DNA from 3 places in the Shewanella sp. MTB7 genome. Region 2 is predicted to be linked to each of the others. Evidence: predicted binding sites of a transcription regulator. Region 2 holds the regulator's gene; each other region holds the start of a gene.
The links. The regulator sigma-54, encoded in region 2, starts transcription at its own class of promoters, with help from an activator protein. The targets are predictions, from matches to a motif close to GTTGGCACGNNNNTNGNNT.
Positions count from the first base shown of each region.

Region 1: flgA (flagellar basal body P-ring formation chaperone FlgA) is a predicted target of sigma-54. The motif match lies at 3,422-3,440, and genes of this name have one in related genera.
Region 3: HWQ47_RS09135 (FlgO family outer membrane protein) is a predicted target of sigma-54. The motif match lies at 1,462-1,480, and genes of this name have one in related genera.

Region 1 covers NZ_CP085636.1:2,162,828-2,167,841, reverse strand. The annotation lists gene flgD (flagellar hook assembly protein FlgD) at 1-322, opposite strand, end outside; gene flgC (flagellar basal body rod protein FlgC) at 336-752, opposite strand; gene flgB (flagellar basal body rod protein FlgB) at 755-1,153, opposite strand; gene HWQ47_RS09165 (CheR family methyltransferase) at 1,492-2,325, opposite strand; gene HWQ47_RS09160 (chemotaxis protein CheV) at 2,444-3,364, opposite strand; gene flgA (flagellar basal body P-ring formation chaperone FlgA) at 3,575-4,282, shown strand; gene flgM (flagellar biosynthesis anti-sigma factor FlgM) at 4,366-4,692, shown strand; gene HWQ47_RS09145 (flagella synthesis protein FlgN) at 4,698-5,014, shown strand, end outside.
Region 2 covers NZ_CP085636.1:5,488,023-5,493,036, forward strand. The annotation lists gene lptB (LPS export ABC transporter ATP-binding protein) at 1-707, shown strand, start outside; gene HWQ47_RS23960 (RNA polymerase factor sigma-54) at 859-2,340, shown strand; gene hpf (ribosome hibernation promoting factor) at 2,476-2,763, shown strand; gene ptsN (PTS IIA-like nitrogen regulatory protein PtsN) at 2,766-3,209, shown strand; gene rapZ (RNase adapter RapZ) at 3,206-4,048, shown strand; gene HWQ47_RS23980 (HPr family phosphocarrier protein) at 4,041-4,316, shown strand; gene mgtE (magnesium transporter) at 4,405-5,014, shown strand, end outside.
Region 3 covers NZ_CP085636.1:2,157,742-2,162,755, reverse strand. The annotation lists gene HWQ47_RS09145 (flagella synthesis protein FlgN) at 1-37, shown strand, start outside; gene HWQ47_RS09140 (LPP20 family lipoprotein) at 288-734, opposite strand; gene HWQ47_RS09135 (FlgO family outer membrane protein) at 731-1,357, opposite strand; gene HWQ47_RS09130 (GSCFA domain-containing protein) at 1,686-3,467, shown strand; gene HWQ47_RS09125 (flagellar assembly protein FlgT) at 3,717-4,883, shown strand.

The DNA.
Region 1 (5,014 bases), 3.0 Mb from region 2:
TCGAAAACGAAGCCATTTGTGCAATCATCTGGTCGTTATCGACGGGCTTAAAAGGGTCCTGCATCGACAGCTGTTGACTCAGTAATGAAAAGAAATCCTCCTGAGTCAACTCTTGATTATTTGGCTCTGGGGTCGATGATTCATCAGGAAGACGAATCGCATCAATAAAAGGATTACCTGTTGTTGAAGTCTGCTCAGCACTTTGAGTTGTAGCAGCTTGAACCGCCGATGCTGTTTGTTTTGCTGGCGCCACAGACTGATTTGATGTCTGCGAAGTTCCACCTAACGTTTGCGCACTATTTAACGGATTAATGAGGCTCACTGATTACCTCCTTCTATTTGCCAATTCTGAGAGTTTGCTGAAGCATTGACTTCGCCGCTTCAGCTACCTGGACATTCATTTGATAGGAACGAGATGCAGATATCATGTCGGCCATCTCCTCCATCACATTCACATTCGGTTTATAAATAAAACCATCATTATCAGCCATTGGATGATTGGGAGAAAACTCCTTCTGCAAAGGCGCATCACTCTCAACAATGCCTTTTACTACAACAGATTGAGAAGACTGTTGCTGGTGGCTGGCTTTGGCCATTTCGGCCTCAAAAATAGGGTGTCGAGCACGATAGGTTGCATCAATACTACTGGAGACAGAATCTGCATTCGCAATATTACTGGCTGTAGTATTTAACCTTACCGACTGAGCAGACATCCCAGAACCCGAGACATTAAAGATATTAAATAAGCTCATAATTAATCACCTCTCAAGGCTTTTTTAAGCCCAGAAAATCTACTGTCTAAAAATCCTAGAGACATTTGATACTCAAGTGCATTCTGCATAAATTCTGATTGCTCTTGCTGAATATCGACCGTATTTCCATCACCAGTATCAGGCTGATTTGGCACTCTATAGCCATAATGTTGCTCAGAGAGGGCGGCTAGATCAAAATGTTTGCCGTCATTACCCGTCATAACAAGACCACGTTGACGGCTCGTTGCGGCTTGCAGAGCCTTATCGAAATCAACATCACGGGCTTTATAGTGAGGAGTGTCGGCATTAGCGATATTAGAAGAGATGACCTCTGCACGTTGGGCACGGATCCCAAGAGTGTATTGGTGAACTCCTAACGCCTTATCAAAATTAATCGCCATAAAATTGCCTCCTGAACTTGTTGACAATAATGTAGCAATAGTTGTGCCAAAAAAGGGAGGAAGATTCGAGGATGTTGCTAGACAGCTCACTGGGCGACGGAAAAGTCGCCAGCTAGGAGAAACAAATTGAGATGGACTCTGTCCAACTCAATTCCTTTGGTTGATTTTGCTTGAAGTGAGCTGGTGAACGTACCCGTAGCCAAGATGTTGGCATCTCGCAGCGAGATTGAGAGTATCCTAGAAGATACTACACCCCTAGTTTATCGTATTGATGTTATAAATTAATCCTGAGAACGCCCTCGTAACCAACTTATTAACGAGCGTCCTCGCACCTGCAATTACGTTTTCTTCTGATAATAGATGCCGGGGTTACAGCGAACCATATCAAACTCTTCCGTTAAACCGGCAATTGACTCAGATGCGCCAAGAAAGAGTATCCCTTTGGGGTTTAAAGCGGCAGCAAATTGCCGCAATATTTTCGCTTTTGCCTCAGGAGAAAAGTAGATAAGTACATTACGACAAAAGATAATGTCAAATTTACCCAGCAAGGTATAACTTTCAAGCAGATTGTGAGCTCTGAAATTTACCAGGCGCTTAACATTATCATTGATCACCATAGTGCCGTTATTGGTAGCCGCAAAAAATTGACGTTTACGCTCATCAGACAAACCTCTTCCTAAGGCTAGATTGTCATATTCTGCATGCTTACAGCGATCCAACATCGACGGTGAAAGGTCGGTTGCCAAAATAGATGCGTTGCCAGGTAGACTGCCAGGTTTCTTTTGTTGGTACTCAAGAATAGTCATAGCCAAAGAGTATGGCTCTTGACCTGATGAACATGCAGCAGACCAAATCTTTAGAGGTCGTCCAAGTCGACTGTATTCAGGTAACAATTTATTAGATAACAACTCAAATGGATACCTGTCTCTAAACCATAAGGTTTCATTTGTAGTCATGGCATCGATCACAGAAGCTCGTAACTGTCGCTCCGTAGGTCTCATGGAATGCTTTACAACTTCTGACAACGAAGGAAGATTATATTGCCCCATCAAAGGTGCTAGGCGACTACGCACTAGATACTGCTTATTATCACCCAACACAATTCCACTGTGTTGTTCCAGAAATAACCTAAATTGTGTGTATTCAGTTTCAGCAAGTGATTTGTTTGGCACCTTGGTGTCCTAATATCAGTAAAATAGGCTATTACAGCATTTAATCGTACAGAGCGCTGGTTTATACATTAGCAGTAAAAAAGAAACAAGCTTAATATAAAACAGCGCACAACAATCATTATAAACTCAAGTGCTTATTCACTGCTGCTGCAAGTTCATCAGGGTTGAATTTTGCAATAAAATCATCTGCACCAACTTTTTCTACCATAGCCTGATTAAAAACTCCACTCAATGAAGTATGCAGCACAATTTTAATATCTTTTAATTTCGGATTATCCCTTATCTCCGCAGTTAGGGTATACCCATCCATTTCAGGCATCTCAATATCAGAGATAATTAATGGGATCTCTTTTGACACATCATCCATCTCTTCAGCCATCTTGGTTAGTTTATTCAGTGCATCTTTACCATCAATGGCTGTATCAATTTGCAACCCCAATGCTTCAAGCGCACGAATAATCTGCTTTCGAGCCACTGCAGAATCATCTATCACCATAATATGGAAATACTGTTCTTTATCTATGGTTAGACTCTCACTAAGTTCCTGACTAATTTCAGTCTTAACTGGTGAGATCTCGTCGAGAATCTTTTCAACATCTAGGATCTCAACCAATTCTCCTTCAATCTCAGTAACAGCCGTTAGATAGGAGTATTTTCCAGAGCCCTCTGGAGGCGGCATAATCGCCTCCCAGTTCATATTAATGATACGTTCAACTGATCTGACAAGAAAGCCCTGAATACTTCGGTTGTACTCAGAGATAATAATAAAGCAACCATCGATATTCTCGATAGGGCGACCACCCGTTGCCGCACTCAAATCGATAACCGAAATAGTTGCCCCGCGAATATGAGCAACACCTTTTACGAAAGGATTTAGTTTAGGTAAACTTGTAAGAGGTGGGCATTGGAGTACCTCTTTAACTTTGAACACGTTGATTCCAAACCTTTGGCGACCGTTAAGCTTAAAAAGTAGAAGCTCTAACCGATTGGCCCCAACTAACTGGGTTCGTTTGTTAACTGACTCAAGAATACTTGACATAATACGCTTGCCTTGTCGTCTTTTGGATGCTGACCTACATTTCATTATTCAATGAGTATAGGCATATTAATTGCTTAAGTAGATAGACCTCACAACCAGACCACTGAATTAGTCAAGTTTCTGACTCATTCTCTCGATTTGAGAAATGTAAAATCTCGGTCTTTACGAAAGTATAGGTGTAATCTAGTGAATCAAGCTAGTCTATTCATTATGAAAATAAAAAATATACTCATTTTATTTACGGTTTTCTTTTCTATACCGAGCTTTGGCGCAAGTCAGGCTAGTATACCCAGCTTATCGGCCATATCTAAATTAGCTATAGAGGTTATAGAGAAAAAGATAAATGTTGCTGATGGAGCTAAGATTAAAATTACCCCCCAGAGCTTAGACTCCCGTCTTACCCCACCTTTATGTTTACCACCAATAAAAGCAGAACTCGCGACAAATAGGGCAATAAAACGAACAAATACTGTTAAAATAAGTTGTGATAGCCCGCAGCTGGATTATCCTTGGCAGATATTTCTCTCCGTTCGTGTCGACATTCTTTACCCGGTTGTCGTAGCAAGAGAAACCTTAGGGCCTGGTGATCTACTTTCTAGTGGCGATGTTTCAGTTCAATATGTAGACCAAACCTATTTAAGGGGACAGCAATTTGATACTGTCGAACAGGTTATCGGTACGCGAGTAAAACGGCGAATTCCGCCTAACCAACCTATTTTTAGTAACAACCTCTGCTTTGTTTGCAAAGGTGATATTGTATCCATATTCGCACGTTCACGGACTCTAGTGATAAAAACAGTAGGTGAAGCACTACGTGATGGCAATTTAGGTGATAGAATCCGTATCAAGAACACGAATTCCAATAAAAGCCTACATGCTACAGTGATCGGTGTCGGTGAAGTTGAAGTTAGAATGTAATAACAATAAAAATTTACTAAAGCTCTATCCATCACTGCCGATATATGGGTATGTTCTTCCTTTTTTACTGCTGGAGCCTAATGATGGCTATTAATATTAAACAAGTAAATACAGCTGCAAACTCTCATATTGGCAAAACATCGGCGAATAAAACCGATCCCCAAGCAAACCAGACAAATAGCAATGCGAGTTCAATTAGTTCTCCACCAAAAAGTGATTCAGTTTCAATCACTTCCAAAGCTCAGCAATTGCAAAACATTCAATCAAAACTCGGTGATATTCCTGAAGTCGACAAGAAGAAAGTAGCTGAAATTAAGCTTGCTATCGCAGAAGGTCGCTACAAAGTTGATCCAGAAAAATTAGCGAGTAATATTGCTATGTTTGAAAATGAACTTAAGGATCTTAACTAGTTTTTATGAGTCAATTATCTATCATCATTGAAAAACAACACCGGCTATTACAAGAGTTAAAAGTAACGATCTCTGAAGAAAAAAGCGCACTAGTTAATCAAGATGCAGAGCTTTTACTTTCTCTCGCTTCCAGTAAAGCTAAGTTACTTGATGCCCTTAAGGCCAACGATGACAACTTGTCATCTCAACCTGATATCGCGAGTTTGTCATCTGATCCTCATTTAATTGAGCTGGTAGATATTACCAAAACAAAACTCGCAGAATGCCAGCAACTTAATATAGAAAATACCAGCTTAATCGAGCTCAATATTGCCAGCGTTAA
Region 2 (5,014 bases):
TAAACCTAGCGAAAAGCTATAAGAACCGTGCCGTAGTACAAGATGTCAGCTTAACCGTCAAAACCGGCCAAATTGTTGGTCTACTTGGACCTAATGGTGCAGGGAAGACCACCACTTTTTACATGGTCGTAGGGCTAGTTCAAAGTGATAAAGGGCGGATCTTTATTAATGATGATGATCTCACCCTAGATCCTATGCATCTGCGTGCTCGTAAAGGCATAGGCTACTTGCCCCAAGAAGCAAGCATCTTTAGAAAGTTATCGGTCAGAGATAATATTATGGCCGTACTGGAAACTCGAGATGAACTTGATAAAAATGCACGAGAAGAGCAACTAGAACATCTACTGGAAGAGTTTCATATTACTCATATTCGAGATAGTCAAGGAATGTCGCTTTCCGGCGGCGAACGTCGACGTGTAGAGATAGCAAGAGCATTAGCCGCGAACCCAAAGTTTATTTTACTCGATGAACCTTTTGCTGGCGTCGATCCTATCTCGGTCATCGACATTAAAAAAATCATTTTACAGCTCAAGAGTCGCGGTCTTGGAGTGCTTATTACTGATCACAACGTGAGGGAAACATTAGACGTTTGTGAGCATGCTTATATCGTGAGTCATGGAAATTTAATTGCCGAAGGAACACCCGCAGAAATCTTAGACAATCAGCAAGTACGAGCGGTGTACTTAGGAGAACAATTCAAGCTATAGTTAATCTAGGGAATGATTTCCCCCCTAGAAAATGGATATGATACATCGATATTACTCATTCTAATGAAGTGTATTTAGGAAGCGAAGACTTCCAAAATAACTCCAGCAGGCTTTCTCATTTTAATAAGTACAAAGAAGGGAATAGCAGTACATGAAAGCGTCACTCCAGCTCAAAATGGGTCAACACTTAACCATGACTCCACAGCTTCAGCAGGCCATACGTCTGTTGCAGCTATCGTCACTGGAACTGCAACAGGAGATCCAACAAGCACTAGACTCCAACCCTCTACTTGAGTTGGATGAAGAGCAGGTCGACGCAACAGCTGACAATAGCGATGCCAAGATAAATGATGAAACAGATTTCAGTGCTTCCGCTGAAACTGTCGTCGAAAAAGACAGTTCGACATTGGAAACTTCCGAGGCCTTAGCACAAGATTCTATGCCTGAAGATCTGCCTATGGATACCACTTGGGATGAAGTCTATACGGCAAGCCCTAATTCAGCTTCGGGTGCAATGCGAGACGACGATCTCCCCTTTCAAGGTGAAACCAGTGAAGGTTTATTTGAGCATCTTGAGTGGCAAAAGAATTTAACCCCATTTTCAGATAACGATCTCGCCATTGCTACCGCCATTATTGATGCGGTCGATGAACGTGGTTACCTGACACAAAATACTGACGATATTTTAGAGGCTATGGGCGATCCCGAAATTGAACTCGATGAAGTGGAAGCTGTACTTAAACGTATTCAACATTTTGACCCTATTGGAGTCGCAGCACGCGATCTCAGCGAATGTCTTTTCATCCAGCTCGCTCAATACGCTAGCACAACGCCTCATATTGATAACGCCAGACTGTTAATCAAAGAACACCTGGATCTTATCGCCGGCCGAGACTTCCGTCTCTTAATGCGTAAAACCAAACTAAAAGAGGATGAGTTAAGGCAAGCAATAGAGTTGATTCAAACCTTGAATCCCCGTCCAGGACTCGCCATAACACCAAACCGTGATGAATATGTGATCCCTGATGTCACAGTGACCAAGAAAAAAGGTCGTTGGATAGTTGAACTAAATCCAGATTACTTACCCAAAATAAATGTAAACCAACATTATGCATCCATGGCCCGCAGCACTAAAAGTCAGGCAGACAGTCAGTTTATTCGTGGACACTTGCAGGAAGCTAAGTGGTTTATCAAGAGTTTAGAAAGTCGTAGCGATACTTTACTTAAAGTTTCGAACTGCATTGTTAAGTTTCAACAAGGCTTCTTTGAATACGGTGAAGAAGCGATGAAGCCTATGGTGTTAAATGACATCGCTGAAGAGGTCGAGATGCATGAATCGACCATTTCACGTGTCACAACCCAAAAATATATGCACACCCCAAGAGGTATTTTTGAACTGAAATACTTCTTCTCAAGTCATGTGGGTACCGACGACGGTGGCGAATGTTCATCAACCGCAATTCGCGCCTTTATTAAGAAGCTAGTTGCTGCAGAAAACCAACAGAAACCATTAAGTGACAGTAAGATGGCACTACTGTTAGCTGAACAAGGCATTAAAGTAGCGAGAAGAACCATAGCCAAGTACCGTGAGGCTTTGCTCATACCACCATCAAATCAAAGAAAGAGCTTATAGAATATTTTTGAAAATTAAGATATTAATATGTTGAGGTTAAACATTGTGACGTTAGTCAGATACCTAAATATGCAATGTAAACCTCTAATCGACGAGCGTGCTTTCAAACACAATCGAGTCCGGAGGAGTATTTCTATGCAAATTAACGTAACAGGTCATCATATCGAAATCACAACATCTCTTCGTCAGTATGTTGAAGAAAAATTTTCAAAGCTTGAACGACATTTCGATCAGATCAATAATGTGCACGTTATTTTAAATGTTCAGAAAATGCAGCAAATAGCAGAAGCTAAACTTCATCTTGTTGGTGGAGAGGTTTTTGCTATGTCAGAACATGCTGACATGTATGCCGCAATCGACTCCCTGATAAATAAGCTCGACCGTCAGGTTATTAAACATAAAGAGAAGCAAATAAAACACTAACGATGGAATTAAGCACTATCCTGCAGCCGGAATGTACAACTTGCGCCACTCCGGGCAGTAAGAAAAAGGTACTGGAACTTATAAGCGATCTTGCCGCTGTCCAGTACCCTAACCTTTCCTCTCAAGAGATTTTTGAAAGTCTTTTAGCCAGAGAGAAAATGGGCAGCACAGGTATAGGTAACGGCATAGCCATTCCACATGGAAGGTTAGCCAATATTAGTCAACCCGTTGCGGTACTCATAAAGTGCGAGGAGCCAATTGCTTTCGACTCTATTGATAAACAGCCGGTAGATATATTATTTGCACTATTAGTTCCAGCTGATCAATGTGAGCAGCATTTAAGTACCTTATCTGCTATGGCAGAAAAGCTTAATGACAAACTAATTTTAAAGCAGTTACGAAAAACACAAGATGAGTCAGAACTTTATCAGGTGATAACACAATGAAACTGGTTATGGTATCCGGTCGCTCCGGTTCGGGAAAATCTGTCGCCCTCAGGGTATTGGAAGATCTCGGATACTACTGTGTCGACAACTTACCTTTGCCACTTATGGACACATTACTTGAACAGCTCAAAGATAGCACAGACCTTGTGGCTATTAGTGTGGATGTTCGTAATATGCACGAAACAGAGTTAGAGAAACAGCTTTCAAATCTACCAGAAGGTACTGAGCTATTAAGTTTCTTTCTAAACTCAAGCGATGAAGTTCTACTCAAACGTTACAGTGAAACACGTCGTCTCCACCCACTATCAAAAAATAAAACCTCACTCAAAGAGGCGATAGATCATGAAAGAGTGCTGTTAGAACCACTCTCTAAACTTGTCGATCATTATATTGATACCTCAAACCTGAATATTTACGATCTCAGCAACCGAGTTAGGGAGATCTTATTAGGCAGTGTGGATAAAGAGTTAGTCATTAACTTTGAATCATTTGGATTCAAATATGGTATGCCCGTAGAAGCTGATTTTATGTTTGATGTCAGATTTTTACCCAATCCCCATTGGGAGCCAGAGCTTAGACCAATGACAGGCCTCGATGAGCCAGTACAACTTTTCCTTAGCCAGCAGCCCACTGTTAATAAGTTTATCTGGCAAATTGAGAATCTACTGGAAACTTGGTTGCCACAACTGGAACGCAACAATCGCAGTTATCTCACAATTGCAATAGGGTGTACCGGTGGCCAACATCGATCTGTCTATGTCACAGAGCAGCTAGCTAAACTCTTTAGCAAAAGCAAACATACAGTCCAAGCTCGCCACCGTGAATTAAGCAATGACTAAACTGGAACGTCAGGTTACCATCTGTAACAAGCTAGGCCTCCACGCACGGGCAGCAACTAAACTTGCAATACTTGCTTCGGAATTTGATGCCCAAGTCACCATCATACAAGGTGATAAGAAAGCCTCTGCGGCGAGTGTGTTAGGCCTATTAATGTTAGAAACGGGTATAGGGAAAACCATAACCCTACTCGGAGAAGGTCAAGATGCAAGTGCGGCACTCGATGCCATTTGCGCCCTAGTTGACGCCAAATTTGATGAAGCTAGTTAAACCTCACCACTAAGCATCACAAAAATTTCATATAACCACCGTAAATCTGTATTTAGCCCTAGATACAGATAGCTCAGAGGGGAGCGCTATGCCAATTGAAGTATTAGATAATGCGCTTACTGATCAACGATTAAACCAGCTAACTCAAGCCCTAGGCAGCGGTATGTTTGTCCACGTCAGAAATATGCTCCATGATATGGCAGCCTCTGACATCGCCTTTATTCTCGAATCATCCCCGCCCAGAACTCGTCAGGTCTTATGGCAACTCATCGATCAAGATCAAACCGGTGAGATCCTCGATGAGCTCGGTGAAGATCTCAAAGACAGTTTTATAAAACAGATGAGTCCCGAACGAGTTGCAAAAGCAGCCGCTCGCATGGACACCGATGATCTCGCCTATATATTACGTAGCCTGCCTGACAGTGTGTTCAAACAAGTTCTGCAGACAATGAGTAGTCAAGATCGAACTCGGGTTGAACAAGCTCTTTCTTACCCGGAAGACACGGCTGGCAGTATCATGAATACCGATACAGTAACACTACGCCCGGATGTCAATATCGATGTGATTCTACGATATTTAAGGATTAGAGGAAATCTTCCTGAAGCCACTGATACTTTATATGTAGTTGATAAACAGGACCGATTACTTGGTGGTGTAGAGCTAGCAGATCTGCTGACTTGTGATCCGAACTCATCCA
Region 3 (5,014 bases), 3.0 Mb from region 2:
AACCATATCCTCATTAGGCAACAACTTAAAGGCTTAGCAAGCTGAACGAGGTTATGGCTCTACAAAGCACGAGTTCTCACTGGACTATCGGTTAATTTCATCACTCCTGAATCGTTCCCTATTGCACCAAGCTGACTCAATAGTTAGTCAACTCAACGTCATTCAGGCTTTCAAATTAATGAAAGCAATGGTAATCGTCAGAAATTCGACACCTGATAGGCTCGTGTAATGCGGGTGATAAAAAAGTGGCAAGAGATTACTTGCCACTGAAATACTAAAAACGGTCTTTAAAAATAGGTCACACTCTTTATTTTCTGAGGTCTGCTATTTTGTTGGTATAGCGCCCAAACCTGAGAAAAGTCCAGTTCCAACTCAGTCACATAATGCTCACCAGCAGGGTAACTTTTTACCACTTTCGCCCCTCTAATAATGCCTGTCACTGACGCTTGAATGGTGTTATCGGTCAACATCCAATCATTCACCTGACTGCTGGCAGACAACTCCTGGCCATACACCTGTTCAGCTAACTCACGGTATGCAGCGATTTTAGATGCTTGCATCGCCATCAACACACGTTGTGACTTATCCTTTGATGGTTGAGAATCCAAGCTCGCGTAACCTATTGCAGTGAGTTTAGGAAAACTTTCTGGTTGTTGAGTTTCCCACTCAATGTATCGATCATCAGAGGCACAGCCCGATAGTGCAAGCATCATCAATATTAACCATCTATTCATTTCAAACCTCCAATCACCTGCACCTCTTGCATTCCCATATGGTTATTTCGGTAAAGCAAACCATCTTGAGATACCACTTTCTCTGAAGACCTTAAATAACCAGGTAACTGCGTGAGCCCAAAACTCGCTTGGGAAGCCGAAACAACCCGGTTATTGGTTATATTAACAATTCTAGCATTCACGACCATGCCTTCGCTGCTCATGCTCATGGTGGACACTAACACATGTTCAACGGCGATATCTGCTGGCAACTGTTGCCAATTTCTTGTCAATATAAAGTCACCTTCAGGAGTCACACGTATATTCTCGCCCACACTAATATCGACCAAACTGAATTGATGTTGATGCATCGCAGCAGTCAAACCTTGCTGAAGTTGAAGACCCACTGCGTTGGTTTTATTTAGATCTGCCAACAATACAGGCGTTGACACCAACAAAGGTTGATTAGACCGTAGAGCATCATTTTGCCTCACCAACTCATTTACTATTTGCTCAGACATGTGATTAATTGCCGAACTTGACGGCAATCGATTGCCGTCATCAAGTATAGACTTAGTTGTGTGCTTAACTTGAGCACAACTGCTAAGAAACGAGACAAAGAAGATAAGCAGTATGATACGCATGGCTAAACCCTAAATTAAACAAACGAAAAATAAACAACACTGATGGCTAAATCAGCAAAGTTAATGACATACACTAAACCAATATCGGTTATTTCTTAAAGAAACAGCAAGTATCAAGCCAAGTAAAAGAGTCATCCCATTTAGCCCAAAGAAACTAAATATCTGTAATAGCATTTTATCGGCCCTAGCGAACATAACTTTACAGCTCTTTATCTTTCTATCATCCCTTATCTCTGACTTACAGGCACACAAATTGCTTTATTAACCATAAGGAAACGAAGCGCCACAAAAACGACACAGTCGAATTCAAAAGTATGGAGATAACATTATGCAGGGAACCGATTCCACCCCTTATAATAATCAGGGGAAATACGCCTTCTGGCGGACTGCCGTAGCCAGTATCGAACTTGGACAAGAGGAGTTCACCCAACTGCATCAAATTGATATAGCGATCAAGAACCCAAGGATATCCTCAATTGGATCTTGTTTTGCTCAACATGTTGGTAAGTGGCTCAACAGTGGTGGCTACCAGTTTAATCAAAGTAAACTTGAAACGAATCAAATCTCCAGTTTTGCATTTGGCAACCTATACACTCCAAGGTGCCTTCTGCAGTGGTTTGATATGGGTGATAACGATAAGTCATTCGACATCAATAGTGCGGTCTACACCCATAACAGTATATATTTCGATCTTTTGAGACCCAGCTTTAATCCAGAAGGTTTCGACTCACAAGCCGAGTTAGTTACAGCCAGGCTCGCGGCATCAAATGAGATGCGAAAGACGATATTAGCGACAGACCTACTGGTTTTTACCCTTGGATTAACCGAAGCATGGAAAGATAACAGTGATGTTTATTACCCAAGCTGCCCAGGAGTGGTATCAGGTCTATTTGATGACTCAATTTATACCTTCCATAATTTCAGCTATGAAGAGATCCGCACCGATTTAGAAGAGATTGCTACCCGGCTAAAATCTATTAACCCCCAAATTCAGATCATTTTGACCGTTTCACCAGTCCCGCTCACAGCAACCATGACAAACAAGCATATTATGGTAGCCAATCAACATTCTAAATCATTGTTACGCACTGTGGCGGGATTTCTGAGTGATAACCATGTTGATTTCTCTTACTTCCCCTCCTACGAAATCATCACCGTTCCCGGTGCAGGAGATTTTAGATTTGAGAAAAACCTTAGATCGGTCACACCTCAAGCGGTTAACTATGTCATGCAGCACTTTCGTTCCGTTATTGATAAAACGACTCATGTCATATCACCTCAAGAAAAAACAGTTAACACTCTACAGTCCGGAATAAACGTCTCGAGCAGTGATGAAGTGGTATGCGAAGATGAGCTACTCGAAGCCGCAATGAAGCTGCAAGTAAACCCAACACAGCAACAAAAAATTGATATTAGTCTGTTTGGTGACAGCCACATGGGTAAATTGTCCACTGCATTTAGCAAGATAGATATCCAACATTGTGGCGGTATGGTGATGAATGGCTCCGGATTCTCACAAAAGAAATTTGCCATGTGCGATGCCGAATATTTTGTCCCACTGGAGAGTGCGGTATCGAGAAAGCTATGGTCAAGAATATTGAATAACTTGAACAATCACCTGCAGGATAAAACCACGGCGAACTCCACCATCATCACCAACCTTGGCATGCAGACACACCAAAACATCTCGCGATTTTCAACATGGTTGGAACAAACATACCCTGAGGGAGTCGCTGAAATCACCACCAAAGAGTTTGTCGATTACTTCAACGATGATTTAACCGATCAGCTATCCATCCTTTTAAAACTTCACAATCATGGACATAGAGTGATCGTGGTATCCGATCCGCCTTTCTGTCAATATTTTAAAGAATCAAAGTCGATGACAAACATAATCTACTCATACTTTTATGCAATGGAATATGTGTGGAGTCAACTCGGCATCACCTTTTTTAATGCTGCTGCCATCTTTGATCAAGAGGTGTCAGATCCTCAGAGTTATCTGTCAGATATTGAATATGATGATGGCAATCATGATTGGATCCACGGTAATGACAAGTATTACACCTGGCTTGCAGAAAAATTACTCACACTGGTAAATCAAGATTAGCCTTCACTTGCTAAGTTCAATGCAGAGTTGAACTTAGCGTCCCCTCAGTTGTTTCATGTGCATGATTCAACTTGCTATGAATATCTAATCAGCCCACTTAGACTCGCGGTGTTTTTCAAGAACGTAATGACTCCATAAAGGCACATTTATTGCTTAATACTCTCTATAACTTATTATCAGTGAATCAACTGTCATTTTTATGTCGATAGATACATTAACACTGCATCTACAAGGATAAATGGATAAAAGATGAAATTTGTAGCCTTGCTTCTCCTTACCTGTCTCTCTCTCTATTCGCAGTTAGCAATCGGGGCCTGGGTCGTGGTCAAAGGAGAGTCGAATATCGTCGATGGCAATGTGACCAAAGCTCGTGAAGATGCCATTCATCAGGCTCTTACCTATGCAACATTGCAAAATGGAGCCAGCTTTACCAGCACACAAACGGTTAATAATGGCCAGTTAACCCAAGACAGTTTCTCAATAAAGCAGCAATCTCAAGCCGCTAAAGTAGAGTTAATCAACGAACTGATTGAAGGCGATAAACTGACCGTCATGATCAGAGTCGATGTAATAGGCGCTAGTTCACATCAGGCCCAGTGTGAAAGTCAGTCGCTAAAAGCTGCTATCCTCGTCCCCCAATCCTTGATTAACGACAGAACCCAGTTACGTTACGGCAACATCGGCTTCTTTGAAAAAGCACTGTCTGTACGCATTAGCGATACATTGACTCAAGCATCAAACAGTAGTTTCCCTCACTTACATGCAAACGAGCGATTAGATATAGAACAAGCCTTAGTCGATATCAGAGGGTATCGACTTCCTAGTTGGCTCAGCGAAATAACCGATAGCCAATACGTGCTGCTACCTGAAATTATCGATATCTCAACAGATCCAGCAGAAAATCACATGTTGGGACTCTGGAGCAGTGATCCTATCCGACAATTTCAACTCAGACTTTCCCTATACCATGGTATAAGTGGCGAACAGATCTGGAGCCAAGATTACACCTCATCAGCGCCGTGGGAGTTTAAACGCCAAGAGACCGTGCCTTCAAACCAAAACCGATTCTGGAACTCTGCCTATGGGAATAATATTGATAAAGTACTACTTCAAGCCATTCAAGATATAGATCGTAGTTTAAGCTGTCGCCCCATTCTTGGTCAGATAGTCGCCAAACAACATGACCGGCTGATAATCAACCTAGGCCGGCGCCATGGCATACGTGTTGGTGACTCCTTCCAGTTAGTCCTGCAAGAAAACTTTCCCGACCGTTTTGACAAGATGCGCGCAGTCGTCGGCAAAAGCCGAGCCACAGTCAAAATAGATCAAGTCACCCAAGATACCGCCACCGCTGTTCTTGTAGATCAGAAAGCAGCCTATAATGTTCAGGTTAATGATATCGCGATAAAAATTTGACCACAGACAAGCAAACGGTTTGCTGATTTAATCAACGCCTAGCTAACGATTAACGATGACCAACAAACGAAGCTTTTGAATAAGAAATAAGCAACTAAATTTAAAGGCTTTTCATCGAGGAAAAAACCAGT